Regions from separate parts of the Williamsia sp. Y712 genome, predicted to be linked through region 1. Evidence: riboswitches for the same ligand, from Rfam matches in the RefSeq annotation. Region 1 holds a riboswitch; each other region holds the start of a gene.
What was found. A riboswitch is a leader RNA that binds a small molecule or an ion and turns the genes downstream of it on or off. The one in region 1 is predicted to bind S-adenosylmethionine.

Region 2: linked by a shared signal. The riboswitch ahead of AC1D75_RS26740 (LLM class flavin-dependent oxidoreductase) and the one ahead of AC1D75_RS20030 (aminotransferase class V-fold PLP-dependent enzyme) in region 1 are both predicted to bind S-adenosylmethionine.
Region 3: linked by a shared signal. The riboswitch ahead of AC1D75_RS24185 (bifunctional o-acetylhomoserine/o-acetylserine sulfhydrylase) and the one ahead of AC1D75_RS20030 (aminotransferase class V-fold PLP-dependent enzyme) in region 1 are both predicted to bind S-adenosylmethionine.

Annotation. Positions count from the first base shown of each region.
Region 1 covers NZ_JCAIUN010000003.1:163,069-167,344, reverse strand. Annotated here, with positions in the region: gene AC1D75_RS20035 (PP2C family protein-serine/threonine phosphatase) at 1-930, shown strand, start outside; gene AC1D75_RS20030 (aminotransferase class V-fold PLP-dependent enzyme) at 927-2,126, opposite strand; SAM riboswitch class IV at 2,215-2,327, opposite strand; SAM riboswitch class IV at 2,519-2,636, shown strand; gene solA (N-methyl-L-tryptophan oxidase) at 2,883-4,013, shown strand; gene AC1D75_RS20020 (glutathione S-transferase C-terminal domain-containing protein) at 4,016-4,276, shown strand, end outside.
Region 2 covers NZ_JCAIUN010000004.1:761,592-765,867, reverse strand. Annotated here, with positions in the region: gene AC1D75_RS26755 (pirin family protein) at 1-340, opposite strand, end outside; gene AC1D75_RS26750 (VOC family protein) at 385-897, opposite strand; gene AC1D75_RS26745 (MarR family winged helix-turn-helix transcriptional regulator) at 1,033-1,497, shown strand; SAM riboswitch class I at 1,804-1,898, shown strand; gene AC1D75_RS26740 (LLM class flavin-dependent oxidoreductase) at 1,931-2,998, shown strand; gene AC1D75_RS26735 (LLM class flavin-dependent oxidoreductase) at 3,083-4,192, shown strand; gene AC1D75_RS26730 (hypothetical protein) at 4,189-4,276, shown strand, end outside.
Region 3 covers NZ_JCAIUN010000004.1:214,153-218,428, reverse strand. Annotated here, with positions in the region: gene metX (homoserine O-acetyltransferase MetX) at 1-1,126, opposite strand, end outside; gene AC1D75_RS24185 (bifunctional o-acetylhomoserine/o-acetylserine sulfhydrylase) at 1,101-2,417, opposite strand; SAM riboswitch class IV at 2,474-2,583, opposite strand; gene AC1D75_RS24180 (cutinase family protein) at 2,833-4,276, shown strand, end outside.

The DNA.
Region 1 (4,276 bases):
ACCGTCGACCTCGTCGCGGCCGACGGCCGACGACTGCCCGTATTCGTCACCGCGAACGTCAAGATCGGTACCGATGGCACCGCCGTGCTCATCCGCATCACCGTGCAGGACGCACGTGATCGACGCGCGTACGAGAAACAGTTGCTCGCCGCACGGCGCCATGCCGAAGAAGAACGTGCGCGCGTACAACTGCTCGCCTCGACCCTTCAGCGCTCACTGCTTCCACCGTCGTTGCGACCTCCCGACGGCATGGAGGCAGCAGCCCACTACAACGCTGCATCGATCAACGATGTCGGCGGCGACTTCTACGACCTGTTCGCCCTGTCAGAGCACAAGTGGGGGTTCTTCCTCGGCGACGTGTGCGGAAAAGGGGCCACCGCAGCGGCGGTGACGTCGCTGACCCGTTACACGCTGCGCGCTGCAGCGGTGTACGACGACGATCCGATTGCGGTGTTGCACAACCTCGATGCCGTGCTGCATTCGAACTATCACGGCGACGAACCTCGTTTCTGCACAGTGATCTTCGGCGTCCTCACCCGCGCCGACAACGGATTCGACGTACACCTCGCGAGCGGGGGCCATCCGCCCGCGCTGTTGCTCACCGCCGCAGGCCGAGCGCAGTACGTGAGTACCGAGGGCGGCCAACTCGTCGGCATCCTGCGCGCTCCCAGATTTGTCTCTACCCGGATTCACCTCGACGCCGGCGACACCCTCGTGCTCTACACCGACGGGCTCACCGAGGCGCGGATCGGGCCGGGTCCCGAGCGGTACGACGACAACGGTGCGCTGCTCGAGTTCGCGGCGGCACACACCCCGACGTCCGCAGGCCAGATCATCGAGGACTTGCGAGAGTTGCTCGACGGTTTCGGTGCCGGCCTCGAAGACGACACCGCGCTCATGGCACTGAGCGTCCCCCACCCCGGGGTTTAGAGCGTGCGGAGGGCGGCGAGGAGCAGGTCGACGTCCTCGGAGCTCGAACCGAGGCCGAGGCTGGCGCGCACAGCCCCTGAGCCGTGGCCCAGACGGTCCAGAAGCGGATGGGCGCAGAATCGTCCGTCGCGCACCCCGATGCCGTGTTCGGCCGACAGATGGGCTGCCACCTCGGCGGCCCGATGCCCGTCGACGACAAAGCTGACCACACCAACGGCATCGGTGCTGTCGGTGAAGATCTTCAGGGCATGCACGCCCGGGATCTCGGCCAGACCATCGCGCAACCGGTCGGTCAGTGATGTTTCATGGGAAACAACGGCCTCCCCAAGGGATTCGATTTCGACGCAGGCCGCCGCGAGCGCAGCCGCACCCAAGACGTTGGGCGAACCACCTTCATGACGGGCGGGCGCGGGCGCCCACTTCACGTCCTGCTCGGTGACGTTGAGCACCGCACCACCACCGGCGAGATACGGGTCGGCGGCATCAAGCCAATCCCTCAGTCCAACAAGCACTCCGGCCCCGAAGGGCGCGTAGGTCTTGTGTCCCGAGAATGCCAGGTAGTCGATGCCGCAGGCAGTGATGTCCACCCTGCGGTGCGGAACCAACTGCGCGCCGTCGACAGCGATCCGAGCACCGTTGCGGTGCGCAAGATCTGCCAGTTCACTGACCGGCAAGATCTCACCGGTGACGTTCGACGCACCGGTGACCGCCAGCAACACCGCACCGGTCTCTTTGAGTGCGGTCTCCACACGGACGATCGTCGCGGCCAGCGTATTCGCAGCACGGACGACGTGAACATCACTCCACGGCAACAGATTTGAATGATGTTCCAGATCGAGGACGACGACTTTTCCCGGCACGCAGCGAGCCAGGAGGTTCAGCGAATCGGTGGTGTTCCGCGTGAAGATCAGGCAGTGCTGCTCGCCGGCACCGACAAAGTCAGCGACCTGCGCTCGGGCGGTCTCGTACGCCCGCGTCGTCACCTGCGATGCGTAGCCCGCGCCCCGGTGCACACTCGAGTAGGTCGGTAGTAGTCGCGTTATCGCATCGACCACGCTGCACAATGCCGGCGCACTCGCCGCGTAGTCGAAGTTGACGTACCGCGTGGTCGAGCCATCCCTCAGTGGGGCCTGGGTGTCCGAACCCTCTATCGCTGCAAGAGCATTCAGGTTTCGGTTCAGTGTTGCAGTGCTCATATCTCACACCAGCTTCCGGTGTCAGGGATCCCGCACGCACCAAGTTTCGAACCTGCCGATGGAGCAGTTCGGAACTCGGACGGTGGGAGGTCCGCGCTTGCCTGTTCGGGTTCGAACAGGCCAGGTCTTCACCCGGAGCACCCCGCCGCGATGGAGGGTTGCTGACCAGCAAGCCGGGGCTATGCGCTGGTACTCGTGACCGACGACGACGCTAACAGACTTCTTCGGCGTCGTCCATACCCATGTGCTTTAACTTCTCGGCGATCGAAACTCCGCGCATCCATCGGATTTGGGCAGCAGCGTGCGTATGGTTCTGTCCAACAGTTGAAATCCCCTGGCCCGGACACGCACATACGGTGCCCGGATTCGCCTGGTGGACAACAACTGCCCTGTGTCAACGAGTATCAGCGCCAAGTTCCAGCTTGCTGGTCGGCAACCCTCCACCGCGGCGGGGTGCCCTGGATGAAAGACACGGTCCCAGCCTTCACCGGCATGGGACAAGCGCGGGTTTCACGCAAGCGAGCCCGAAGAGATTCCCGGGAGCTTGATGACCTTGTTCAACGCACCACGCGGTCGAATCCTGAGCATCTGCCGGGCCCATTGCATGTGCAGCAGTTTCAGATGTTTCAGGTCGTCGAAACCGGCACTGCGGAAGTGTTTTTCACCAATCCTCGAAGCGAGGACACCAGGGCCCCTGTTGGCGTCGATACCAACAATCGAGGGGCTCACCGAACACAACAGAATCGAGGTCACGATATGAGTTCCGTCAAGGTCGACACCGTGGTTGTCGGTGGTGGCGCGATAGGTTCGGCCGCCGCCTGGCAACTGGCGCGCCGGGGTGTCGAGACCGTGCTGCTCGAACGATTCACCCCCGGCCACACCAACGGCGCCTCACATGGCGCCTCCCGCATCTTCCGCACCTCCTACGCCGAGCGCACCTACGTCGCGCTCGCGAGGGAAGCGGAAGGACTCTGGGCCGACCTCGAAGCCGAGTCCGGGACGCAACTGCTCACCGTCACCGGCGGCGTCGATCAGGGATGGACTCCGTACCTGTCCCAGATCGCAGATACCCTCGCCGACCTCGGACTCGTCCATCATTGGCTCGAGCCCGACGAGGCCTCGCAGCGCTGGCCCGGAATCAGATTCGACGGCCGCGCGTTGTACTACCCCAACAGCGGGCGACTACATGCAGACAACGCTGTCAGCGCACTACAACGCGGCGCAGCAGCTCTCGGTGCAGAGGTTCGACACGAATCGCAGGTGATCTCGATCGACGTCACAGACGAGAACTCGGTCACCGTGCGCACCGATGACCAGGAGTACGTGGCCCGACGTGTGGTGGTGGCGGCAGGCGCCTGGGCGACGAAGCTGTTGTCGGGCATCGCAGCGCTGCCACAGATCACCGTCACCCAAGAGCAACCCGCACACTTCGTACCGCGTGACCAGGACGCCGAATGGCCCAGCTTCGGGATCTTGCATGACCCGGACGGACCGAACGCGCCCGAATTCGGTGGTGTGTACGGCTTGTCTTCGGGTGCCGAAGGCATCAAGGTCGGCTTCCATGGAACCGGACCCGTCGTCGACCCCGACCACCGCGATTTCACGGCGGAACCACGGCAGCTCAAGGCCCTGCAGGAGTACGTCCGTCATTGGGTGCCCGGCGTCGATGCCGACGAACTGACCCCGATCAGCTGCACGTACGCGACCACGCCCGACTCCAACTTCGTCATCGACCGCCGCGGTCCGGTTGCGGTCGCCGCCGGATTCTCCGGACACGGCTTCAAGTTCGTGCCCGCCATCGGCCGCCTCCTCGCCGACCTCACCGCCGACAAAGATGCCCCCGAGTTGTTCTCATTCCGTTCCCACTCCGCAGAAAAGGTTGTCTAGCCATGTCGAACTTCGCCAGCCCAGCCGATACCGAGACTTACGGCGAGTACACGATCACTCGCGAACCGGACGACACCCGACCGGTGTATCGATTCGCCGGACGTATCAGCGGCGACGGATCCACGCCGTACCCGGCTGTCTCTGATCGCTATCACGTCTATTCCGGCTGGTTCTGCCCGTGGGCTCAGCGGGTCACGCTGGTCATCGAGCTGGCCCGCCTCACCGATGCGATCAGTGTCAGCTACGTCGACGGTGCCCGCGAT
Region 2 (4,276 bases), on a different contig from region 1:
CGTTCTTCTCCGAATGCATGATCCCGGTGCCTGCGCTCATCCGCTGTGCCAGGCCGGGGTAGATCACGCCGTTGTGTCCCATGGAGTCCTGGTGGACCAGGGAACCCTGCAGAACCCAGGTGACGATCTCCATGTCCTGATGGGGATGGGTGTCGAAACCTTGCCGGGGCAGGACGATGTCGTCGTTGTTGACCATCAGCACACCGTGGTGGGTGTTGGCCGGGTCGTAGTGGGGGCCGAATGAGAAGGAATGTTTGGAGTCGAGCCAACCGGCGTTGGTCGTGAAGCGGCTGTCGGCACGACGGACGTCGAAGCGGGTGGGAGGTGTTGCTGTGGTCATCGGTGGGGGCCTTTCGAATGGAGCGCTATCGCAAGAAAGCCGGTCTAGAGAACGTGAGAGCCGTACATCTCGCCGAGGGGATCGGCGATGAGTTCGAGGCGGGCCCCGTCGGGGTCGCGGAAGTACAGCGACACCTCGCTGTGTTCGATGAGTTCGACGCCTGCGTCGATCAGTTTGTCGCGCAGGTGTTTCCAGCGCTGCGGCTCGACGCTGATCGCGACATGATGCAGCCCGCCGAGGACTTCCTGGTACGGGCCGACGTCGAGGCCGGGAAAGTCGAAGAACGCCAACAGGTTTTCGTTGCCGATGTCGAAGAAGAAGTGCGACGATCCGGGGTAGTCGCGGTTCTCGATGAGTTCGGTCAGTGGGAACTCGAGCAGATCCTGGTAGAAGCGCACGGTCCGTTCGACGTCGCTGCTGACCAGTGCGGTGTGGTGCAGGCCGCGCGCCGAGGAGGCGGGCCGGGATTCGGCAGGTACCAGGTGTTTGGCGCGAATCGCCTCACGCTTGCCCGCATATTCCTGCAGGCGCTTCTCGTCGGTGTCGGCGGTGCTCATGGCCGGTCCTTTCGGTGCGGGGTCTTCATCCAGTGTGCGCTTCGAGTTGCCATAGGTAAATGGTTGCGTCGTCAACTACTTCGGTAGCGTACCGCAACTGGTTGCTTTGTCAACTACTTTGGTTATGCTCTAGCCGTGGAACCAACACAGTGGCTCAGTGAGGACGAGCAGCAGGCATGGCGCGCATACCTGGATGCCACCCGGTTGCTGCTGCGGACACTCGATCAGCAGCTGGCCCGGGATGCGGGTTTGTCGTTCACCGACTTCGAATTGCTGGTGATCCTGTCCGAGGCGCCGCAACGCCGACTGCGCATGCGGGATCTGGCTGATGCGATCACGACCACAAGAAGCGGCGCCACCAGGGCGATCGGTCGTCTGGTTGACGCCGGATGGGTGCGTCGCGTCGAATGCGAAGACGACAAACGCGGCATGATGGCGGAATTGACCGACGCCGGGATGCAGAAGCTGACGTCGGCGAGCCCCGGACATGTCGCCGAGGTGAGGCGAAACATGTTCGACCTCCTCAGTCCGAGCGACGTTGCCGTGTTGGGGCGAGCATTCGCCGAGACCCGCGAGCACCTACTGCAGGCGCCCGAGTAGGCGGCCCGTTCAGTCGACACCGTCAGCCCCGCGATCGTTGATGACGGGGGGTTTGAACCCGGCTGAATCTAATCGTGTACGCGGCGGGTGATCGTGACGCGTCGTGCTGCACGCCTGCGATCGCCGCGGGCAGGCCGGATCGCTCTGAAGGCTGTTGTGCTGCGGCAATGCTTCGGAAAGGTCCATCGGTCCGTTCGTCGGGGGAGCCGAGCATCCCTGGCCACGGCACCGAGGTGACTCACACCGTCTGTCGGGCAAGTTGATTCATCGTTTGACGCGTTATGGGCACCGGCCTACTGTGCACAAGGATCATCAAGAGCGACTGAGAGACCCGGCTCGCTGACGTCGCAGCAACCCCCCGCCTCGGCGGGTGCGGGTGCTACTGCCGGGACCGATGAAGGTTGTGTGTCATGCCATCAGTTCAGGAGTCCGGGTGAAGTTTCTGTTGATCAGTCTGATCACCCACACGCCTCACCCGTTGTCCGGCGAGACCGTGTCACCGGCGCAGCGGTTTCGAGAAGTGATCGACAACGCGGTTCTCGCAGAGGAATTGGGCTTCGACGGCTTCGGGGTCGGCGAGCGGCACGAGAGGCCGTTCATCTCCTCGTCGCCACCGGTGGTTCTCAGTAACATCGCCGCACGGACTTCGACGATCGCACTGTTCACCGCGGTGACAACGCTCAGTTTGCTCGATCCGGTGCGGGCCTTCGAGGACTACTCGACCCTCGACAACCTCTCCGGTGGCCGACTGCAACTGATGATCGGCAAGGGCAACGGTGCCGCGCAGGCCAAGCTGTTCCACGTCACCGAGGCCGACCAGTGGGAGCGCAACCGGGAAGGGTACGAACTCTTCCGACGGTTGTGGCAGGACGACACCATCACCTGGACGGGCAAGTACCGACCATCGTTGACCGACGCGGAGGCGCTACCCCGTCCGCTGCAGAAAAAGATCCGCGTCTGGCACGGCAGCGCCACCAGCCGTGAATCAGTGGATCTGGCAGCGTTTTACGGGGATCCGTTGTTCTCGGCCAATGTCACCAACCCGATCGAACCCTATGCGGAATTGATCGATTACTACCGAGCGCGGTGGGCGGCTTACGGGCACGATCCGGCCGATGCCCTCGTAGGTGCGGGATCGGCCGGGTACTACGCCACCAAGAACTCGCAGGATGCGATCAACACATACCGCCCGATCTTCGATGCCACCATGGCCAGACTCGGGTCATTCGGTCTGCCGCTGGTGTTTCCGACCCTCGAAGACGCCATCGAACGCAGCTCGCTGCTGCTCGGGAGCCCGCAGCAGGTGATCGACAAAGTGTTGCGGTATCACGAGAAATTCGGCCATGAGGTCATGCATCTGCACGCTGATGCCAGCGGCCTCACCGACTCCCAGCATCGCGATTCCCTCGAACTCTTCCAGTCCGAGATCGCCCCGGTGCTCAGGCGTGAGATCCCGAGTCGCCCCATCTCCACACCCGCCGCGTTGGAAGTGCTGTCATGACCGCTTCGACCCGGGTCCCGCCGTCGATGCATGTCGGCAGGCGCACCTTCGCCCGCTTCATCTAATTCGTCGAAAAGGACAAACATGCCAGTAGAGTTCCTGGGGATCGCTGCCACGAATGACGGCACCGAGATCCATCCTCGTACCACCGCCGGTTCGTTCGACCGGGAGTACACGCTCAAACTCGCTCGTGCACACGAGGATTTCGGGTGGGACCGGATCCTGTTCGCCTATGGTGCCGGTACTCCTGAACCCGCGGCGGCCGCTTCGTACATCGCGAGCAACCTCGAACGCATCGAGATCCTGCTGGCGCACCGTCCCAATGTCTCGTATCCGACATTCGCCGCCAAGACCTTCGCGACACTCGACCAGATCTCCGGGGGCCGGGTGACGGTGCACTTCATCACCGGTGGCAACGACACCGAACAGCAGCGGGAGGGTGACTTCCTGTCGAAAGACCAACGGTACGAACGCACCCGGGAGTACATCCAGGTCGTCAAGAAGGCCTGGACCAGTCGCGAACCGTTCGACCACGACGGCACCTACTACCGATTCAACGACTTCGTCTCCGATGTCTTCCCGGTTGCGCAGCCTCGGCCCGACATCTCCTTCGGTGGGTCGTCGGCGGCGGCCTATGCGGTCGGCGGCGCCGAGGCCGACATCTATGCGCTGTGGGGTGAACCCGTCGAGAACACGGCCGAGCAGATCGCGTCGATCACCGCGTCCGCGAAGGCTGCAGGTCGTGCGGATCGCCCGCGGCTACAGGTCGCGTTCCGGCCGATCATCGCGCCGACCGACGAATTGGCCTGGCGGAAGGCGGAATCGATACTCGGTCAGCTCAATGCCCGTGCGGCCGGTGCCACCCAGTTCCCACGCGGATTCTCCCTGACATCGCCTCAGAACGCCGGTTCCCAGCGTCTGCTCGAGATCGCTGATTCAGTCGACCGTTTCGGAGCCGCGGGATGGACGGCGACGTCCAAGGCAACCGGGGGCGGCGGAAATTCCAATGCGCTGGTCGGTTCTCCGGAGACGGTGGCGGCCGCGCTGCTCGAATACCACGACCTCGGGATCGAGATCCTCTCGGCCCGTGGCTACCACCTGCTCGACGACGCGATCGACTTCGGCCGGTATGTGATTCCGATCGTTCGTGAGGAAGTCGCAAAGCGCGACAGAAACATCCAGGGTGCGGCGTGATCGAGTTGGTTCAAAACCAAGCTGATTTTATTGAAGATATTGGGACGCAACGGTTTAACCTCATCAGTGAGCTGACAGCGGGTG
Region 3 (4,276 bases), on a different contig from region 1:
TCGCGTCGAATTCGGTCAGGAATCCGTCGTGACCGTTGGCGGAATGCACCACGTGCAATCCATCGACGCAGCCGGGCATGAGTTCGGCCAACTCGATCTGCTGACGCAGAGGATAGAGCCTGTCGGAATCGATGCCACCGACCACCACGGGTACATGGCAGCTCCGCAGGGCGGCTTCGACGCCACCGCGTCCGCGTCCGACGTCGTGGTTGTTGAGCACCTCGGACAGCACCACGTAGCTACCCGGATCAAACCGGCGGACAAGCTTGTCGGCCTGGTGTTCGAGGTAGCTCTGCACCGCGTAACGGCCGCCGTGTAACGGATCTTCTTGTCCCTGAGGGAGATTGGCGAACCTCTGGTCGAGTTCGGGTTCGCTGCGGTAGTACATGTGCGCGATGCGGCGGGCAATGCCAAGACCTGACGTGGGTGTTCGACCACTACCGTGATAGTCGCCGTTCTGCCAGTTGGCATCGGCCTTGATTGCCGCGATCTGTGTTGTCTGCGTACCGATTTGGTCAGCTGATGCGCGAGCGCCGACGGCCAGGATCAAGCCGCTCCGCACTCGCTGCGGGTAGCCGATGACCCATTCCAGAGCGCGGGCGCCACCCATCGAGCCGCCGATGACGGCTGCGACGGAATCGATCTGCAGTGCGTCGAGCAGTGCGACCTCGGCGCGGACCTGATCGAGAACGGTGATGGTGGGGAAACGTGAACCCCACACCTGACCTTCGGAATCCAGTGATGCCGGGCCGGTGGAACCGCCGCATCCGCCGAGGACATTTGCCGAGATGACACACCACTCGTCGGTGTCGACCGCGGCGCCCGGACCGATCAGCCCATCCCACCAACCGGGGGTGGGCTGATCGGGACCGACGGGTCCGGTTGCGTGGGAGTCGCCGGTCAGGGCATGCAGTGCCAGAACAACGTTGTCGCGGGTGGGCGAGAGTGTGCCCCAGCGCTGAAACGCCAGGGTCACATTCTCGATCTGTCCGCCGTTGTCCAGCGAAATCGGGCCGACCGACACACTGGTCAGCTGCCCATCAGGCAGGAATTCCCAGTCCGGATGAGTTCGTGGTGGCGTGTGCGGGTCGATACTCACCTCACTTGGCCGCAGCGAAGCCTGCATCGAGGTCGGCGATGATGTCGACGATGTTCTCGATGCCGACAGCCAACCGGACCAGTCCGGGGGTCACGCCTGCGGCCAGCTGCTCTTCGGCGATCAGCTGGGAGTGGGTGGTCGAGGCGGGATGGATGACCAGCGAGCGCACATCACCGATGTTGGCGACATGGCTGTGCAGGACCAGTGCGTCGACGAACCTCTTGCCTGCGTCCACGCCGCCGGCGATCTCGAAGCCGATGATCGCGCCCTGGCCACGCGGGGCCAATTCCTGGCCTCGCTTGTACCAGCGTGAGGATTCGAGTCCGGCGTATGCCACTGACTCCACCTGCGGGTGCTCCTCCAGGTACTTGGCCACTTTCTGGGCGTTCGACACGTGGCGCTCGATCCGCAGGCTGAGGGTTTCCAGGCCCTGGGCGATGAGGAAGGCGTTGAACGGCGAGATGGCGGCACCGGTATCGCGCAACCACTGCACGCGGGCCTTGAGGGCGTAGGCCGGAGCACCGAGGTCGGCGAAGATCGCACCGTGGTAGCTCGGGTCCGGGGTGGTGAATCCGGGGAACAGGTCCACACCGTCACGCTGGCCGCGCCAGTCGAAGGTGCCACCGTCGACGATCACGCCGCCGATCGCGGTGCCATGTCCACCAAGGTATTTCGTGGCCGAATGCACCACGATGTCGGCGCCGTGCTCCAGCGGGTTGATCAGGTACGGGGTGGCGACGGTGTTGTCGACGATCAGTGGCAGGCCGGCCTCGTGGGCAACGGCGGAGATGCCGGGGAGGTCGAGGATCTCGTTGTTCGGGTTCGAGATGGTCTCACCGAACAGGGCGCGGGTGTTGGGCTGGATGGCCGCGCGCCAGCTGTCGAGGTCTTCCGGGTCATCAACGAAACTGACCTGGATACCGAGCTTGGGAAGCGTGTAGTGGAAGAGGTTGTACGTGCCGCCGTAGAGGCGGGGGCTCGACACCACATGACCGCCGTTTTCGACGATGTTCAGGATCGAATAGGTCTCGGCGGCCTGACCCGACGCGACGAGCAGAGCCGCCACGCCACCTTCGAGGGCTGCGATGCGCTGCTCGACGGCGTCCTGGGTGGGGTTCATGATGCGGGTGTAGATGTTGCCGGGCTCGGCCAGACCGAAGAGGTTGGCGGCGTGCTCGGTGTCGCGGAACGTGTACGACGTTGTCTGGTAGATCGGCAGGGCACGGGCGGAGGTTGCCGAATCCGGGCTCTGGCCAACATGGACCTGCTTGGTTTCAAAGCTCCAGTTGTCGGCCGGATTGACGTCGGTGTCAGACATGTAGGACTTCTCTTTCTTGGTCGTTAGACATCCAATTAGAGGGTCCGACCTTTCGGACCCCGCGCTTGCCGCGGCGAACCGCAACCTGGTCGTCACCCGGAGCACCCCACCGCGGTTGGAGGGTTGCCGGTCAGCTAGCCGGGGCTTGTCGCTGACACTCAGGACCTGGCCAAAAGGATATAACACGCGCTTCCTGTGCAAAAAAGCGTTCAGCGCAGGGAGATTCTGTGATTCGCCATCGTGTAGTCCGCTCTGTACTACGTTCACGCGATTGGTCATTGTCAATACCTGTCGTAACTTCAGTGCATCGCCTTGAATTGCCTGAGGCAGTTAGCAATTCGAAACAACTGGGGCTGCTGTGGGTGTTCAGACGAGGCGTGGTCGTGTTGTTTCGAAACGGACCAATCGGCGCGCGGTGGCGCTTGCCTCCGGTGCTGCGGCGGCGGCGCTGCCGGTGCTCGGTTTCCTCGGGAGCGCTCCGGGGCTCGCCGCCGAGTCAGCGCCGTATGACTGCGGTGACGGCGGAGTGTTCGTGGTGGCCGGCACCGATGATCCGAACCACCTGCACACCCGGGGCCTGGAGACCAGGTACACCGACCAGGGCTACGTGATCAACCGGGTCGACTACCCGGCGACCTTCTGGCCACTCGGTGCGCAGAGTTACGACGCGAATATCGAGACCGGAAAGGCCGCGCTCGCCCGGGACGTGGCGACCTATCAGGCCAACTGCCAGGACAAACCGGTTGTCATCGTCGGTTATTCACAGGGGGCCCGCATCTCCGGTGACGTACTGACCGACATCGCGGCGGGCAAGGCCGGTGGCGTGACCTCGGTCGGAGTGTCGGGTGAGCTCTATTCCGACCCACGGCGACGGGGCACGAACTCCGGTGCCGGAGCCGAGGTCAACCTCATCAATGCGTATCCGGGGGCGATACTCGACGGTTCGCGCGACGGCGACTTCGGCGACATTGCGGTGTACTCGGTCTGTATCGACGGCGACGCGATCTGTGACCTACCCGATCTGCGGCGAGATCCCATCGGGGCGCTGGATGCGCTGGTGGGCTTCTTCGTCAAACACCAGAACTACGGCCCGATCATGGCGGCCGGGCCAGGCGCATCCGTCGGTACCGACGGCGTCACTGTCATCAAAGAGTCCGACGGTGCCGATGTGGTCTTCATCGCCGCCGATCCATCACTGACCATCGTGCTGGCACAGGTCGGGTTACCCAACCTGCTGCGCCCGGTGATCCTCGATTTTCCCTATGCCGAACTGGCGGTCATCCAGCCGATATCACGCGCGATCATGGGATTGCTGCCTGCGCTGCCGCAGCTCGGGCACGGCGCATATCTGACCGATCTGTACGCGATCCGGGACGCGCTGTCCGGTGATCCGACTGCATGGGCCGCGATCTTCGGGAGCGCGGTCAGCATCATCCGGTATCCGGAGAACTTCGTTCGGGACTGGATCGCGGTGATCGACGCCGTCCTCGACCACCGCGACCCGGACCTCGGGTTCATCGCGGCACCGACGGTGCGAGCCATGGCGGTTGCGGCATTCGGTGCGACCACCGAGGGAGGGGCGGGCCTGGACGATCGCACCACGGATATCGCCGATTCCGGCGATTCCGGCGAGGTGCTCGCCGCGCCGACCGTCGATCACGTGCAGACGCCTGTCGCCGCCGTTTCGGTGCCGGGCAGGCACCGGGCGCCGGAAGGCACCCCGTCGGCCGTGCGACCTGCTGATGTGTTCGCCGACGCCCCGGTGTGGAGCGGTCCGGCAACCTCGCAGCCGGACCTGGGTGTCGATGACGGCGGCCACGACGCCGCCGATTCCGCGGCAGATCAGGAGCCGGCTGTTT